DNA from 2 places in the Pseudomonas sp. Fl5BN2 genome. Region 2 is predicted to be linked to the other one. Evidence: predicted binding sites of a transcription regulator. Region 2 holds the regulator's gene; the other holds the start of a gene.
What was found. Region 2 encodes FliA, which starts transcription of late flagellar genes. Its sites were predicted from a motif close to CTAAAGTTTNNNNNNNNNNNGCCGNTAA; they were not measured.
Positions count from the first base shown of each region.

Region 1 (7,662 bases), on a different contig from region 2:
GAGCACTTGTATGACGGCGAAACCGAGCGCGACTCCAATGTCCTTGAGGTCCACGTCAATCACTTGCGCCGCAAGCTCGGCCGCAGCGTGATCGAAACCCGCCGCGGCCAGGGCTACCTGTTCGGCGGGGTGGCTGCGTGAGGTCGATCCAGCGCCGCCTGAGCCTGGGCCTGGTCAGTGTGCTGGTGGTGGTCGGGCTGGTGTTGGCGCAGACCAGCCTCTGGCTGTTCGAGATGGGCTTGCAACGTTACCTGGAAGCCGGGTTGCGCAACGACAGTGAAAGCCTGCTACTGGCCCTGGTGCGTGGCCCGCAGGGTTTGCAACTGGACGAGCGGCGGTTGTCGCCGGCCTATCAACGACCGTTTTCCGGACATTACTTCCGCATCGACTTTGCCGATGTGCACTGGCGCTCCCGTTCCCTGTGGGACCAGGAATTGCCGCAACTGGACCGCGCCGGCCTGCAGGGCAACCTGCAACTGGGGCCCGAAGGCCAGCAACTGCTGGTGCTGCGCAGTGACTACAAGCGCCTCGGGCAGTCGATTTCCATCAGCGTGGCCCAAGACTACACCCCGGTGCGTGAGAGCTTTCAGCGCATGCGCCAGATTGGCCTCGGGCTGGGGCTGGCCGGGTTGCTGCTGATTCTGTTGCTGCAGCGGCTGACCGTGCGCCGGGCCTTGCGTCCGCTGGAGACCGCGCGCGAGCAGATCGCCCAGTTGCAGTTGGGCCAGCGCTCCCAGCTGGATGCCCAGGTGCCGCAGGAGCTGGAGCCGCTGGTGGCGCAGATCAACCATTTGCTGGCCCATACCGAGGACAGCCTCAAGCGTTCACGCCATGCCCTGGGCAACCTCGGACACGCGCTGAAGACGCCGCTGGCGGTGCTGTTGAGCCTGGCATCGGGGCCCAAGCTGGACGGCCATCCCGAGGTGCGCAAGATCCTCCTGGAACAGTTGGAGCAGGTGCAGCAGCGGCTCAATCGCGAGCTCAATCGCGCACGGCTGGCCGGGGATGCCTTGCCCGGGGCGCTGTTTGATTGCGATGTCGAACTGCCGGGGTTGCTGGCCACCTTGAACATGATCCATGGCGAGCACCTGCAGTTGAGCTATCACGCCGCAGCGGGATTGCGCCTGCCCTGGGACCGCGAGGACTTGCTGGAATTGCTGGGCAACCTGCTGGACAACGCCTGCAAATGGGCCGATGCCGAGGTGCGCGTGAGCGTCGAGGAGCGGGCGTCGGGTTTCTGTCTGGCGGTGGACGACGACGGTCCGGGGATTCCCCGAGAGCGGCGAGCTGAAGTGCTGGGGCGGGGGGCGCGGCTGGATGAGCAGACCGATGGGCACGGCCTGGGCCTGGGCATCGTGCGTGACATTGTCGAGGCCTGGGGCGGCACATTGAGCCTGGAGGACGGTGCGCTGGGCGGCTTGCGGGTGGAAATCGAGCTACCCAGGCGCTAGGCCTGCCGATGGCCGCTCCTGTAGCCGCTGCTGGCGGCTACAGGGACCTGGGTTTCAAGGACGGCGTCAGACGCGGAACTGGTCCATCAGGCTCTGCTGCTGGTTGGCCAGGCTGTTCAAGGACTGGCTGACCCGCGCCGATTCGTTGGCCTGCTCCGACAGCGATTCGGTGACGTCGCGAATGGTCTCGACGTTGTTGTTGATCTCTTCGGCCACCGCGCTCTGTTCTTCGGCGGCGCTGGCGATCTGCAGGTTCATGTCGCTGATCACCGTGACCGCATCGCCGATCTGGCGCAGGGCGGTGACGGCCTGACCGACCTGGTCGACGCTGCCCTGGGCCTGGCGATGGCTGTTGCTCATGGAGCCCACCACGTCCCGGGTGCCGGTTTGCAGTTGTTCGATCACTTGGCGGGTTTCCTCCACCGACTCCTGGGTACGCCGGGCCAGGTTGCGCACTTCATCGGCCACTACCGCGAAACCGCGTCCGGCTTCACCGGCACGGGCGGCTTCGATGGCGGCATTCAGGGCCAGCAGGTTGGTCTGCTCGGCGATCGCGCGAATCACTTCCAGTACCGAGCCGATCTGCTCGCTGTTGGCCGCCAGGCCTTCGACCTGGGTCATCGCGGTGCTCATCTCGGCCGCCAGCAAGTCGATGCTGCGGGTGGTGCGGTCGATCACCGTCAGGCCCTGTTGCGTGGCCTGGTCGGCATCCCGTGCGGCCTGGGCCGCCTGGGCGGCGCTGCGGGCCACGTCCTGGGCGGTGGCACTCATCTCGTGGGAGGCGGTAGCCACCTGGTCGACCTGGCGGTATTGCTGCTCCATGCCGGCACTGGTCTGGGTGGCGATGGCCGATGACTGATCGGCGGTGCCGCGGGCATCCTGCACCGAGCGTTTGACCTCGGCAATGATCGGTTGCAGTTTGTCGAGGAAGCGGTTGAACCAGCCGGCCAGTTGCCCCAGTTCGTCCTGTTTGTCGTAGGCCAGGCGGCGGGTCAGGTCGCCTTCGCCGCTGGCAATGTCTTCAAGCATGGCGGCCACGCCAAGGATCGGTCGGGTCACGCTGCGGGCCATCAGCCACACCAGCAGCAAGCCGACCACCGCGGCCAGCAGGCCCAGGCCCAGTTCGATCAGGGTGCCGCTGCTGTTGCTGGCGTCCAGTTCGTTTTTCAAGGCTTCGGCCGGGCCTACCAGGACTTTTTCCGGTACATCCAGCAGCACGCCCCAGGCTTTGCCGCCGGGGATCGGCGTGAACGGGGCCAATACTTTGAGTTTGCTGTTGCTGTGCAAGCTGTGGGTCTGGGTGCTGCTGGCCAGTTGGCGGATCAGTTCGGCACCGTTGGTGCTGTCGACGCTGTCCAGGCGCTGGCTGAGTTTGCTGGCGTCGAGGCTGTAGCCGGCCAGCAGGCCCACCGGGCTGAGGATGCTGACGTTAGTCTGGCCGGCGTAGAGTTTGCGGCTGGCGTTTTCGCTGACTGCCTGCAGGCTGTTGAGATTGATGTCCACCGACAGCGAGGCGATGACTTTGCCGTCCACCATCAGCGGGAAGACGATGCTGGTCATCAGCACCTTCTGGCCGTCGATGTCATAGAAGTAGGGTTCGATCACGCAAGGCTTGAGGGTGCTGCGCGGGCAGGTGAACCAGGCGTTGGCCGGCTGGCCGCTGGGGCCGGTGCGGGTGTCGCTCATGTCGCTTTCCGGCAGCGACATGGAGGTCAGCTTGCCGGGGGTGGGTTGCGACCAGTACAGGGCGAAACGGCCTTTCTCATTGCTGCCCAGTTCGCTCTGGCCACTGAACAGCGAGTCCTTGGCGTCCAGGGCGTTGGCCTCGAACACCAGGGACAGGCCCAGCAGCTCGGGGTTGGCCTGCAGCGCCGACTTGACCTGGCGGGTCAGGTCTTCACGCAGGTCGAAGGCGTCGAGAAAGCGCTTCTCGGCCTGTTCGCGCAGGAACAGCACCTGGCGGGAAAAGCCGTGGCCGTATTGATAGGCGTCCATGAACTGCTGACGAATCCCCAGTGCCTGGACTTCACCCTGGGCCTCGATCCGCGACTGAGCGGCTTCGTTGAGCATCTCCATGCTCGAAGCTTTCACCAGCTCGGAGCTGTGCTCCATGCGATACAGCGAAAGCCCCACCAACAGCGACACGATGCCCAGCAGACAGAGTCCGGCCAGCAAGGTGATCTTCCATTGAATGGAAAGTTGTCTGAGCGGCATGGAGGCGTCCTTTATTCGATAAATATCTGAGACTTTGCATTGTTACGGCCGACGAACGGTATTCTTTAAACACTTGTTCGAAATAACCCGCCGTTGCTCATTGCACCCTGTCGCCGCTGCCGCAAGGTGCGGGGCAGGGGCAGCGGGCAAAGCGCGCCCGGGTTTTGACAAGCCGGGCCCGCTGCTGCAAAGTGCGCGCCCTCTAACAAGACCCTCTTTTCATTCGATGTCGGCAGTCCGCTGCCTTCCGGTCGGTCACAGGCTTTTGCGCCGTTTTTACCGGCGCAGTAATGAGGTAACGATGATTAACGCAGTAATTGCCGCGGTTGGCGTGATGTTGGTGCTCAGCCTGTCCCGCGTGCATGTAGTGATCGCCCTGATCATTGGTGCGCTGGTGGGTGGCCTCACCGGTGGCCTGGGGATCGAGGCCACGCTCAAGGCATTCAACAGTGGCCTGGGCGGTGGCGCTACCGTGGCCCTGTCCTATGCCTTACTCGGTGCCTTTGCCGTGGCCATCGCCAAGTCCGGCCTGGCCCACGCCCTGGCGGACAAGATCCTGTCGCTGGTGGACCGTCAGGACAGCAGCGGCGGTGGGCAGGTCAAATGGTTGCTGATCGGCCTGTTGTGGGTGGTGGCGATTGCTTCGCAGAACATCCTGCCGATCCACATTGCCTTTATTCCGTTGCTGGTGCCGCCACTGTTGTACGTGCTGACCAAGCTGCAACTGGACCGGCGGCTGATCGCCTGCGTCATCACCTTCGGCCTGATCACGCCTTACATGTTCCTGCCGGTGGGTTTCGGCAACATCTTCCTCAATGAGATTCTCCTGGCCAACGTGGCCCGCAGTGGGGTCGATGTCAGTCAGGTCAACGTCACGCATGCCATGGGCATTCCCGCCCTGGGCATGTTGTTCGGCCTGGCGATGGCATTTTTCAGCTACCGCAAGAAGCGGGTCTACGACCTGGGCAAGATCGAGAAGGTCGAGCAGGTGGCGGTGCAATACAACCCGCAGACCCTGCTGGTGGCGGGGCTGGCGATTGTCGCCGCCTTCGTCGTCCAGTTGCTGCTGGACTCGATGATTATCGGGGCTTTGTGCGGCTTCCTGGTTTTCTCGGTGTCGGGCATCGTGCGCTGGCGCGAAACCGACGGCCTGTTTACTGAAGGCATGAAGATGATGGCGATGATCGGCTTCATCATGATCGCCGCCTCAGGCTTTGCCGAAGTGATGAAGGCCACCGGTGAAGTGCAGACCTTGGTCGAAACCTCGGCCGGTTGGATCGGTCACAGCAAGGGCGTGGGTGCGCTGCTGATGCTGCTGGTGGGCCTGCTGGTGACCATGGGCATCGGCTCGTCGTTTTCCACGGTGCCGATCCTGGCGGCGATCTTCGTGCCTTTATGTGTGCAGTTGGGCTTCAGTCCCCTGGCCATTGTCTGCATCGTCGGCACCGCCGGGGCGCTGGGCGATGCGGGCTCGCCCGCCTCGGATTCAACCCTGGGGCCGACCTCGGGGTTGAATATCGACGGCCAGCATCACCATATCTGGGACACCGTGGTCCCGACTTTCCTGCATTACAACCTGCCGCTGCTGGCCTTCGGCTGGGTTGCAGCCATGGTCCTCTGATTATCTCGCTCTCGTAGAAACCGTGGGCTGTTGTAGGAGCGGGCTTGCCCGCGAAGGCATCGGCAAGGTCGGTGCAAGGCTCAAGGGCCTCTTCGCCGGCAAGCCGGCTCCTACGGGCTCAGGCTCAACTTTTGTTTTGGCGTGCCGTTAACGCGGTTATCACGCCAATAAAAACTTAGAGTGAGCCCACTATGCGCTTGAGCCTGAAGGCCAAAGTCCTGTCCCTGGCGGTACTCCCGGTACTGCTGTTCGCGCTGGTGATCAGCCTGAGCACGGTGTTCATGTTGCGCCAGCAAGCCCAGAAAGAGGTCGAGGAAACCCGTCATCGCCTGCTGGGCGAGGCCAAGGCCACGTTGCAGAGCTATGTCGAAGTGGCCCTGAACACGGTCAAGCCGCTGTACGACGCGGCGGCGCCAGGGGATCAGGCGGCCCGGGCCGAGGTGGTCAAGCTGCTGTCGAACATCAGCTATGGCAAGGACGGCTACTTCTTCGGCTACGACTCCGAGACCGTACGCCTGTTCAAGGGCAACAGCGCGGACGGGGTGGGCAAGAGCTTCAAGGACAACCGCGACCCCAACGGCGTGTACGTCAACCGCGAACTGGTGCGGGTCGGCAAGGACGGCAGCCACTACGTGCAGTACAGTTCGACCCAGCCGGGCAGCGATGTGCTGGTGCCCAAGCTGGGCTACACCGAATACCTGCCCAAGTGGGACATGGTGCTGGGCACCTCGGTCAACCTCGATGGCATCGACGCCCAGGTGGCGGCGGTCGAGACCAGTGTCAACCAGCGCATGGAAGGCATGGTCCTGAGCATTCTCGGGATTGCCGCGGTGCTGCTGCTGGTGATTGCGGGCCTGGGCATGGTGGTGGCCAATACCATGCTGCGTCCGCTGAACCTGATGAAAGCCAACCTTGATGACATCGCCGCCGGCGAGGGCGACCTGACCCGGCGCCTTGAGATCACCAGCCAGGACGAACTCGGCGACCTGGCCTGCTCGTTCAACCGTTTTGTCGACAAGATCCACGGCCTGGTGCGGCAGATCACCGAAATGACCGGGCAGCTCACCGAGCTGGTGACCCAGGTTTCGGACCAGGCCCAGCGTTCGGAACAGGCCATGGAGCGTCAGCGCCACGAGACTGACCAGGTGGCCACGGCAATCAATGAAATGTCTTCGGCGGCCCATGAAGTGGCGCGCAGTGCCCAGGGCGCGGCCGTTGCTGCCCAGCAGACCGATGAAGAAGGCCAGGCGGCCAAGCGCGTGGTGGATGGCAGCATCCAGCAGATCCATGCGCTGGTCAGCGATATCCGTAACAGCGGCACGTCCCTGGACAGCCTGCAGCAGGACGTATCGTCGATTGTCAGCGTGCTGGATGTGATCCGCTCGATTGCCGAGCAGACCAACCTGCTGGCCTTGAACGCCGCGATTGAAGCGGCCAGGGCCGGCGAGGCCGGGCGTGGTTTTGCCGTGGTCGCCGATGAAGTGCGGGCCCTCGCCAGCCGGACCCAGCAGAGCACCCAGGAAATCCAGGGCATGATCGATCGCTTGCAGCAGGGCACCCGGGTGGCGGTGGACGCCATGCGCCGTTCCAGCGACGCCGGCGACGGTACTTCGGTCAAGGCCAACGAAGCCGGGGCTTCGCTGGACACCATGGCCCAGTTGATCGGCACCATCAATTCGATGAACGCGCAGATTGCCAGCGCGGCGGAAGAGCAGACCGCGGTAGCCGAAGAGATCAACCGCAGCGTGCACCAGATCGCCGTGGCGGTGGACAGTGTTGCCGATGAAACCCAGCGCGGCGCCCAGACTTCTCGCAGTCTGGCCGATCTTGGTCAGCGGCTGGGGCGGTTGGTGGGGCAGTTCCGGATCTGAGGCGCTCGGTGCTCTTGTGGTGTTTTGCCGGCTTTCGCCAGCCGCTGGCGAAGGCTGCGATCAGGCCGCAGGCCTTCGGTGTTTTGAACGTGCGGCCTGTACCGTCGAAATGCCGCTCACATCGTTTTTCCGGGCCAGCCAGCTAGCAGTCGCAGCCTGGCGCAAAGGCCCGGCTTGGTCAGGCGCTGACGTCGCGCATCAACAGGCCGAAACGCAAGTCCACCTGATCGGGGATCGGCAGGTACACGGTGTGACCGTCGCCCGGCGCGACTTCGATGCCTTCACCCTTGGCGTTCTGCAGCTCATGCAGGTCGAAGTGGAAGTTGCCCTTGGGGGTCATCAGTTCCATGTGGTCGCCCAGGGCAAAGCGGTTCTTCACTTTCACTTCTGCCAAGCGATCGCGGCGTTCGCCGGTCAGTTCACCAACGAACTGCTGGCGCTCCGAGACCGAGCTGCCGTTCTGGTAGTTCTGATATTCATCGTGCACATGGCGCCGCAGGAAACC
Region 1 covers NZ_JAAARL010000012.1:16,585-24,246, forward strand. The annotation lists gene GV819_RS17725 (response regulator transcription factor) at 1-141, shown strand, start outside; gene GV819_RS17730 (sensor histidine kinase) at 138-1,451, shown strand; gene GV819_RS33815 (methyl-accepting chemotaxis protein) at 1,518-2,273, opposite strand; partial or broken gene GV819_RS33820 (HAMP domain-containing protein) at 2,376-3,665, opposite strand; gene GV819_RS17740 (Na+/H+ antiporter family protein) at 3,970-5,286, shown strand; gene GV819_RS17745 (methyl-accepting chemotaxis protein) at 5,478-7,157, shown strand; gene yegQ (tRNA 5-hydroxyuridine modification protein YegQ) at 7,336-7,662, opposite strand, start outside.
Region 1: the regulator FliA is predicted to act here: its motif matches at 5,410-5,437, upstream of GV819_RS17745 (methyl-accepting chemotaxis protein).

Region 2 (7,662 bases):
GTCCATGGTGATCACGTCCGGCTTGAGCGCCAGGGCCTGATCGATCGCCTCTTTACCGTTGGTCGCCGTACCGACGACCTGGATATTCGAATCTGCTGAAAGAATTTCCGAGACGCGGCGGCGGAAAAAACCCGAATCGTCCACCACCAGGACTTTGACTGCCATAAACACTCCGTTAGGTGGGGCGAGGCCAACCGCCCCTCCCCGCCGAATCAAATACGCCGTGCGGCGTAACGCTTGAGCATGCTAGGAACATCGAGAATCAGAGCGATGCGGCCGTCACCGGTAATGGTGGCGCCGGACATGCCCGGGGTTCCCTGAAGCATTTTGCCCAAGGGCTTGATGACCACTTCTTCCTGGCCCACAAGCTGATCGACGACAAAGCCGATCCGCTGAGTGCCCACCGAAAGGATCACTACATGGCCTTCACGCTGCTCTTCATGAGCGGCGGAACTGACCAGCCAGCGCTTGAGGTAGAACAGGGGTAATGCCTTGTCGCGCACGATCACCACTTCCTGACCGTCCACTACGTTGGTGCGCGACAGGTCGAGATGGAAGATCTCGTTGACGTTGACCAACGGGAAAGCAAACGCCTGGTTGCCGAGCATCACCATCAACGTCGGCATGATCGCCAGGGTCAACGGCACCTTGATGACGATCTTCGAACCCTGGCCCTTGGTCGAGTAGATGTTGATCGAACCGTTGAGCTGGGAAATCTTGGTTTTCACCACGTCCATGCCCACGCCACGACCGGAGACATCGGAGATCTCGGTCTTGGTAGAGAAACCCGGGGCAAAGATCAGGTTGTAGCACTCGCTGTCGCTCAGGCGGTCGGCGGCGTCCTTGTCCATCACGCCACGCTTGACGGCAATCGCCCGCAGGACGTTCGGGTCCATGCCCTTGCCGTCGTCGGAGATCGACAGGAGGATGTGGTCACCCTCCTGTTCCGCCGCCAGCACCACCTTGCCGCCACGGGACTTGCCCGAGGCTTCGCGCTCTTCCGGCGATTCGATACCGTGGTCCACCGCGTTGCGCACCAAGTGCACCAGCGGGTCGGCCAGGGCCTCCACCAGGTTCTTGTCGAGGTCGGTTTCTTCCCCTACCAGTTCCAGGTTGATCTCTTTCTTCAGCTGCCGTGCCAGGTCGCGAACCAGGCGCGGGAAGCGCCCGAAGACCTTCTTGATCGGCTGCATGCGGGTCTTCATGACCGCGGTTTGCAAGTCGGCGGTGACCACGTCGAGGTTCGACACCGCCTTGGACATGGCTTCGTCGCCGCTGTTGAGGCCCAGGCGCACCAGACGGTTACGCACCAGCACCAACTCGCCGACCATGTTCATGATTTCGTCCAGGCGCGCGGTATCTACCCGCACCGTGGTTTCCGCTTCGCTGGTGGGTTTTTCCGCCGGCGGGGCAGCAGCAGCGCGAGCCGGGGCAGCAGCAGGAGCAGGAGCAGGAGCAGCGGCAGGCTTCGGCGCTTCGGCCTTGACCTCAGGCTTCTTCGCCACTGGCTTGGCGACTGCCGCGGTAGCCGCAGCAACCGGCGCAGCCGTTGTCGCAGCTGCAGGTTTCGCCGCACCCGGAGTTTCAGAGAACTTGCCCTTGCCGTGTAACTCATCCAGCAGGGATTCGAATTCGTGATCGCTGATCAGGTCGCCACCCGCTGCGGCGGCGCTAGGCACCACTGCTGCAGGTACCGCGGCCACTGCCGACTCCAGAGCATCGACAGCAAAGCTGCCCTTGCCATGCAGTTGGTCCAGCAAGGCTTCGAATTCGTCATCGGTGATTTCATCACCACCGGCGGCCGCACCACTGGCGGCCTGGGCCGCTGCAGGTACTACCGCATCAGGTGCGAACTGACCCTTGCCGTGCAACTGGTCCAGCAGCGACTCGAACTCGGCATCGGTGATTTCATCGCCGGCCGGCTCACCTTGCGCCACTGCTGCGGCGGGCACTGACTCGGCGTCGGCCTTGGCGGCATTCAGCGAATCGAGCAGGAGTTCGAATTCGTTGTCGGTGATATCACCCTCTGAGCTTTGGGCCTCAGGCTCGACAACGGCTGGAGCCACCTCCTCCACAGCTGGCGCTGCAGGTTCGGCGCCGGCGGGCTCTGCCAGGCGCGCCAAGGCGGCCAGCAGTTCCGGGGTCGCAGCGGTAATTGCGGTGCGCTCACGGACCTGGCTGAACATACCGTTCACCGCATCCAGAGCCTCAAGCACCACGTCCATCAATTCCGAATCGACACGCCTCTCACCCTTGCGCAGGATGTCGAAGACGTTCTCGGCGATGTGGCAGCACTCCACCAGCTCATTGAGCTGGAGGAAGCCGGCGCCCCCTTTAACAGTGTGAAAACCGCGAAAAATTGCATTGAGCAAGTCCGCATCATCTGGCCGGCTTTCCAGCTCGACCAGTTGTTCGGACAATAGCTCTAGAATCTCGCCGGCCTCAACCAGGAAATCCTGAAGGATCTCTTCATCGGCGCCGAAGCTCATTAATGGGTGCTCCTAGAATCCAAGGCTGGAAAGCAAATCGTCTACATCGTCCTGACCGGACATAACGTCTTCCCGTTTATCGGCATGAATCTGTGGACCTTCACCCTTGGCGAGATGTTTTTGCGGATCTTTTTCAGCGAGGATCGATTCGCGGTCATGTTCGATACCGGCAAAACGATCGACCTGGCTGGCCATCAACACCAGTTTGAGCAGATTACTTTCGACTTCCGTGACCAACTGGGTCACACGCTTGATTACCTGGCCGGTCAGGTCCTGGTAATCCTGCGCCAACAGAATGTCGTTGAGGTGGCCCGAGACGGTGCGATTTTCCTGCTCGCTGCGAGTCAGAAAAGCGTCGACCCGACGCGCCAGCTCACGGAACTCTTCAGCCCCGACCTCGCGCCGCATGAAGCGTCCCCAGTCCGCGCTCAAGGCCTGTGCTTCAGTGCTCAGGCCGTTGACCAGCGGGGTGCTGCTCTCTACCAGGTCCATAGTGCGGTTGGCAGCGGCTTCCGTCAGCCGAACCACATAGGACAGGCGCTCGGTGGCATCCGTGATCTGTGAAACTTCCTCGGCTTGCGGCATGTGCGGGTCAATCTGAAAATTGACGATCGCGCTATGCAGCTCGCGGGTGAGCTTGCCCACTTCCTGGTACAGGCCACGGTCACGGGTCTGATTAAGCTCATGGATCAATTGCACTGCGTCGCCGAATCTGCCCTTTTCAAGGCTCTCGACCAGTTCCAGGGCGTGCTTTTTCAGGGTCGACTCAAAGTCGTCCAGTGAAGATTCGTTATGCTCCATAGCTCCCCCGTGGCGGAATGGCTACGCACATCAACCGATGCGCTCGAAGATCTTTTCGATCTTCTCTTTCAACGCCTGGGCCGTGAATGGTTTGACCACATAGCCGTTCACCCCGGCCTGGGCAGCTTCGATGATCTGCTCGCGCTTGGCTTCGGCAGTTACCATCAACACCGGCAGGTGCTTGAGCTTTTCATCGGCACGCACGTGGCGCAGCAGGTCGATACCGGTCATGCCGGGCATGTTCCAGTCCGTTACCAGAAAGTCGATGCTTCCGCTGTTGAGTACCGGAATGGCGGTGGTGCCATCGTCGGCCTCGACCGTGTTGGTGAAACCCAGATCACGCAACAGGTTTTTTATGATCCGCCGCATCGTTGAAAAGTCATCAACGATGAGGATTTTCATGTTCTTGTCCAATTCGACCTCCAAGCAGTCTTAAACGCGTCCAGCACCTGAACGCGCCATTCAATCAATTCGGCATAACACACAACGACTGCATGAAGCACATACTGCAAAACCGGTGCTGCGCCTGGCCCCACCGGTCTTGATCGCAGTGTCCCCACACTGCCTGTCAGCGCGCTCGCCACTCCCCCAAACGCCCCCGCAAGCGGGCTGCGCACTGGCTGTGTAACTGGCTGACCCGCGATTCGCTGACCCCCAGGACCTCACCGATTTCCTTGAGGTTCAGCTCTTCGTCGTAGTACAGCGCCAACACCAGTCGCTCGCGCTCCGGCAAATTGGCAATCGCATCCGCCAACGCGGCCTGGAAGCGTTCATCCTCCAGGTCTCGTGACGGCTCGAGATGAGCACTGGCGCCATCCTCGTGCAGCCCTTCATGCTCGCCGTCCTGCAACAGATCGTCGAAACTGAACAGGCGACTGCCCAAGGTGTCGTTCAAAATCCCGTAATAATCGTCGAGACTCAATTGAAGTTCGGCCGCAACTTCGTGATCTTTAGCGTCACGACCGGTTTTAGCTTCAATTGCGCGAATTGCATCACTGACCATGCGCGTATTACGGTGCACCGAACGGGGTGCCCAGTCGCCTTTACGGACCTCATCGAGCATCGCCCCACGAATCCGGATACCGGCGTAGGTTTCAAAGCTCGCGCCCTTGCTCGCATCGTATTTGGTCGACACTTCGAGCAAACCGATCATCCCGGCCTGAATCAGGTCTTCCACCTGAACACTGGCCGGCAACCGCGCCAGCAGGTGATAGGCGATACGCTTGACCAGAGGCGCATAGCGCTCGATCAATTCGTACTGGCTATCACGCGCCGACTTCTTGTAAAGGTTGTAGCCACTGGCAGTCATAGCACCGGTCCCGCTGTTTGATGCACTAGCCGCTCGACAAAAAATTCCAGATGCCCGCGAGGGTTCGCCGGCAACGGCCAGGTATCGACTTTTTGCGCGATGGCCTTGAACGCCAATGCACACTTCGAACGAGGAAAGGCTTCATAGACCGCACGCTGCTTTTGCACGGCCTTGCGTACGCTTTCGTCGTAGGGAACTGCGCCGACGTATTGTAAAGCCACGTCCAGGAAGCGATCCGTGACCTTGGTCAATTTTGCAAACAAGTTGCGCCCTTCTTGAGGGCTCTGTGCCATGTTGGCCAGGACCCGGAAACGATTCATGCCGTAGTCGCGATTGAGCAGCTTGATCAGCGCATAGGCATCGGTGATCGAGGTCGGCTCGTCACAGACCACCAGCAATACTTCCTGGGCCGCGCGAACAAAACTGACTACCGAGTCACCAATACCCGCAGCGGTGTCAATCACCAGCACATCGAGATTGTCGCCAATGTCACTGAAGGCCTGGATCAGGCCCGCGTGCTGGGCGGGGCTCAGGTGCACCATGCTCTGGGTACCCGAGGCGGCCGGGACAATGCGGATGCCGCCAGGCCCCTGGAGCAGCACATCGCGCAGCTCGCAGCGACCCTCGATGACATCGGCGAGGGTGTGTTTGGGAGTCAGCCCCAGCAGGACATCGACGTTGGCCAGACCCAGGTCGGCGTCCAGCAGCAACACCCGCCGACCCAGCTCAGCCAGAGCCAGGGACAAGTTTACTGACACGTTAGTCTTGCCGACGCCACCTTTGCCGCCGGTCACCGCAATCACCTGTACGGGATGCATGCTGCCCATGTTCTTTCTTTACCTTGTCTTACTTAGACGGGGCCACATAACTGGCTGCGCGTTCACCATTGGAACAATGCATGGCAGACCATCGATGTAGATACAGTGCAATCTATTCATGCTTACCTCAGCCAACCCGCTTGGTCGAGCTGTGGTAAAGGTCAGCGAACATGTCGGCCATGGCTTCTTCGCTGGGTTCTTCCTGCATCTGCACACTCACTGCGCGACTCACCAGTTGGTGTCGGCGTGGCAGGTGCAAGTCGTCAGGAATCCGCGGCCCATCGGTCAGATAGGCAACCGGCAGTTCATGACTGATGGCCAGGCTCAAGACCTCGCCAAGACTGGCTGTTTCATCCAGTTTAGTCAGGATGCAACCGGCCAGGCCGCAACGCTTGTAGCTGTGGTAGGCGGCGGTCAACACCTGTTTCTGGCTGGTGGTTGCCAGCACCAGATAATTCTTCGCCCTGATCCCGCGACCAGCCAAGCTTTCCAGCTGCATGCGTAACGCCGGATCGCTGGCCTGCAGACCGGCGGTGTCGATCAGTACCACGCGCTTGCGCAGCAGCGGATCCAGGGCCTGGGCCAGGGATTGGCCAGGGTCGACATGGGTCACCGAGACATTGAGGATCCGGCCCAGGGTCTTGAGCTGCTCCTGAGCGCCGATACGGTAACTGTCCATGCTTACCAGCGCGATGTTCTGCGCGCCGTACTTGAGCACGTAGCGCGCCGCCAGCTTGGCCAGGGTCGTGGTCTTGCCCATGCCGGCAGGACCGACCATGGCGATCACGCCACCCTCTTCCAGCGGCTCGATTTCCGGGGTCAGGATCATCCGCGCCAGGTGCGCCAGAAGCATGCGCCAGGCCTGCCGGGGCTCGTCGATTTCCACAGTCAACGCCAACAGGTCGCGGGCCAGTGGACCGGACAAGCCGATACGCTGCAGGCGGCGCCAAAGATTGGCCTGCTCCGGACGACTGCCTTGCAGCTGACTCCAGGCCAGGGAGCCCAGCTGCACTTCCAGCAGCTCGCGCAGGCCATTGAGTTCGAAGCGCATCGAATCCAGGGCCCGGTTATCGGCAACCGGTGCCGCAGGGGCCGGTGCCGGGCGCGGGCGCTCGGTCAGGGTCGGCTCGATCAGCGGCTCGGCAGCTGTCAGCGGCAGGCCGGCGAACAGCTGGCGATTGGTGATCGCGGTACTGTCGCCCTCGCCCCGCAGGCTCAATTCGGCCTGGGCGGTGACGATCCGCGACTGGGTCTTGCGCAGTTCATCCTCAAGTTCCATGTTCGGGACCCGGGGCGACAACGCCGACAACTTGTAATCCAGCGCAGCCGTCAACTCGACGCCCCCGGCAATCCGCCGATTGCCGATGATGGCGGCTTCAGCGCCCAGCTCATCACGAACCAGCTTCATGGCCTGACGCATATCGGCGGCAAAAAAACGCTTAACTTGCATAACCCACTACCTCAGCCGTTGGGCCCTACTGTCGCAACGATGGTCACTTGCTTGTTGTCAGGAATTTCCTGGTACGCCAGCACATGCAAACCCGGGACGGCGAGACGGCCGAACCGCGAGAGCATGGCGCGGACCGGACCCGCCACCAACAGAATCACCGGTTGACCTTGCATCTCTTGACGCTGCGCCGCTTCGATCAGCGAGCGCTGCAGTTTCTCAGCCATGCTTGGCTCCAGCAGAACGCCTTCTTCCTGGCCTTGTCCTGCCTTCTGCAGACTGCTGAGCAAAATTTGTTCCAACCTTGGCTCCAAGGTGATCACAGGCAGCTCAGACTCAGTGCCTACAATGCTTTGGACGATGGCGCGAGACAATCCGACGCGTACCGCAGCAACCAAAGCGGCAGTATCTTGACTCTTGGCGGCATTGTTGGCGATGGCCTCGGCAATGCTGCGAATATCGCGTACTGGTACCTGCTCGGCCAAAAGCGCCTGCAATACCTTGAGCAACTGTGACAGCGACAGCACGCCCGGTACCAACTCCTCGGCCAGCTTCGGCGAGCTCTTGGCCAGCAACTGCATCAGTTGCTGCACCTCTTCATGACCGATCAGTTCACTGGAGTGCTTGTACAGAATCTGGTTCAGGTGAGTCGCGACCACCGTGCTGGCGTCCACCACGGTGTAACCCAGGGACTGCGCCTGGGGACGCTGGCTGATCTCGATCCACACTGCTTCCAGGCCAAAGGCCGGGTCCCGGGCGGAGATACCGTTGAGTGTGCCGTAGACCTGCCCCGGGTTG
Region 2 covers NZ_JAAARL010000002.1:329,950-337,611, forward strand. The annotation lists gene GV819_RS03870 (protein-glutamate methylesterase/protein-glutamine glutaminase) at 1-165, opposite strand, end outside; gene GV819_RS03875 (chemotaxis protein CheA) at 213-2,489, opposite strand; gene GV819_RS03880 (protein phosphatase CheZ) at 2,502-3,290, opposite strand; gene GV819_RS03885 (chemotaxis response regulator CheY) at 3,321-3,692, opposite strand; gene fliA (RNA polymerase sigma factor FliA) at 3,859-4,599, opposite strand; gene fleN (flagellar synthesis regulator FleN) at 4,596-5,426, opposite strand; gene flhF (flagellar biosynthesis protein FlhF) at 5,545-6,867, opposite strand; gene flhA (flagellar biosynthesis protein FlhA) at 6,879-7,662, opposite strand, start outside.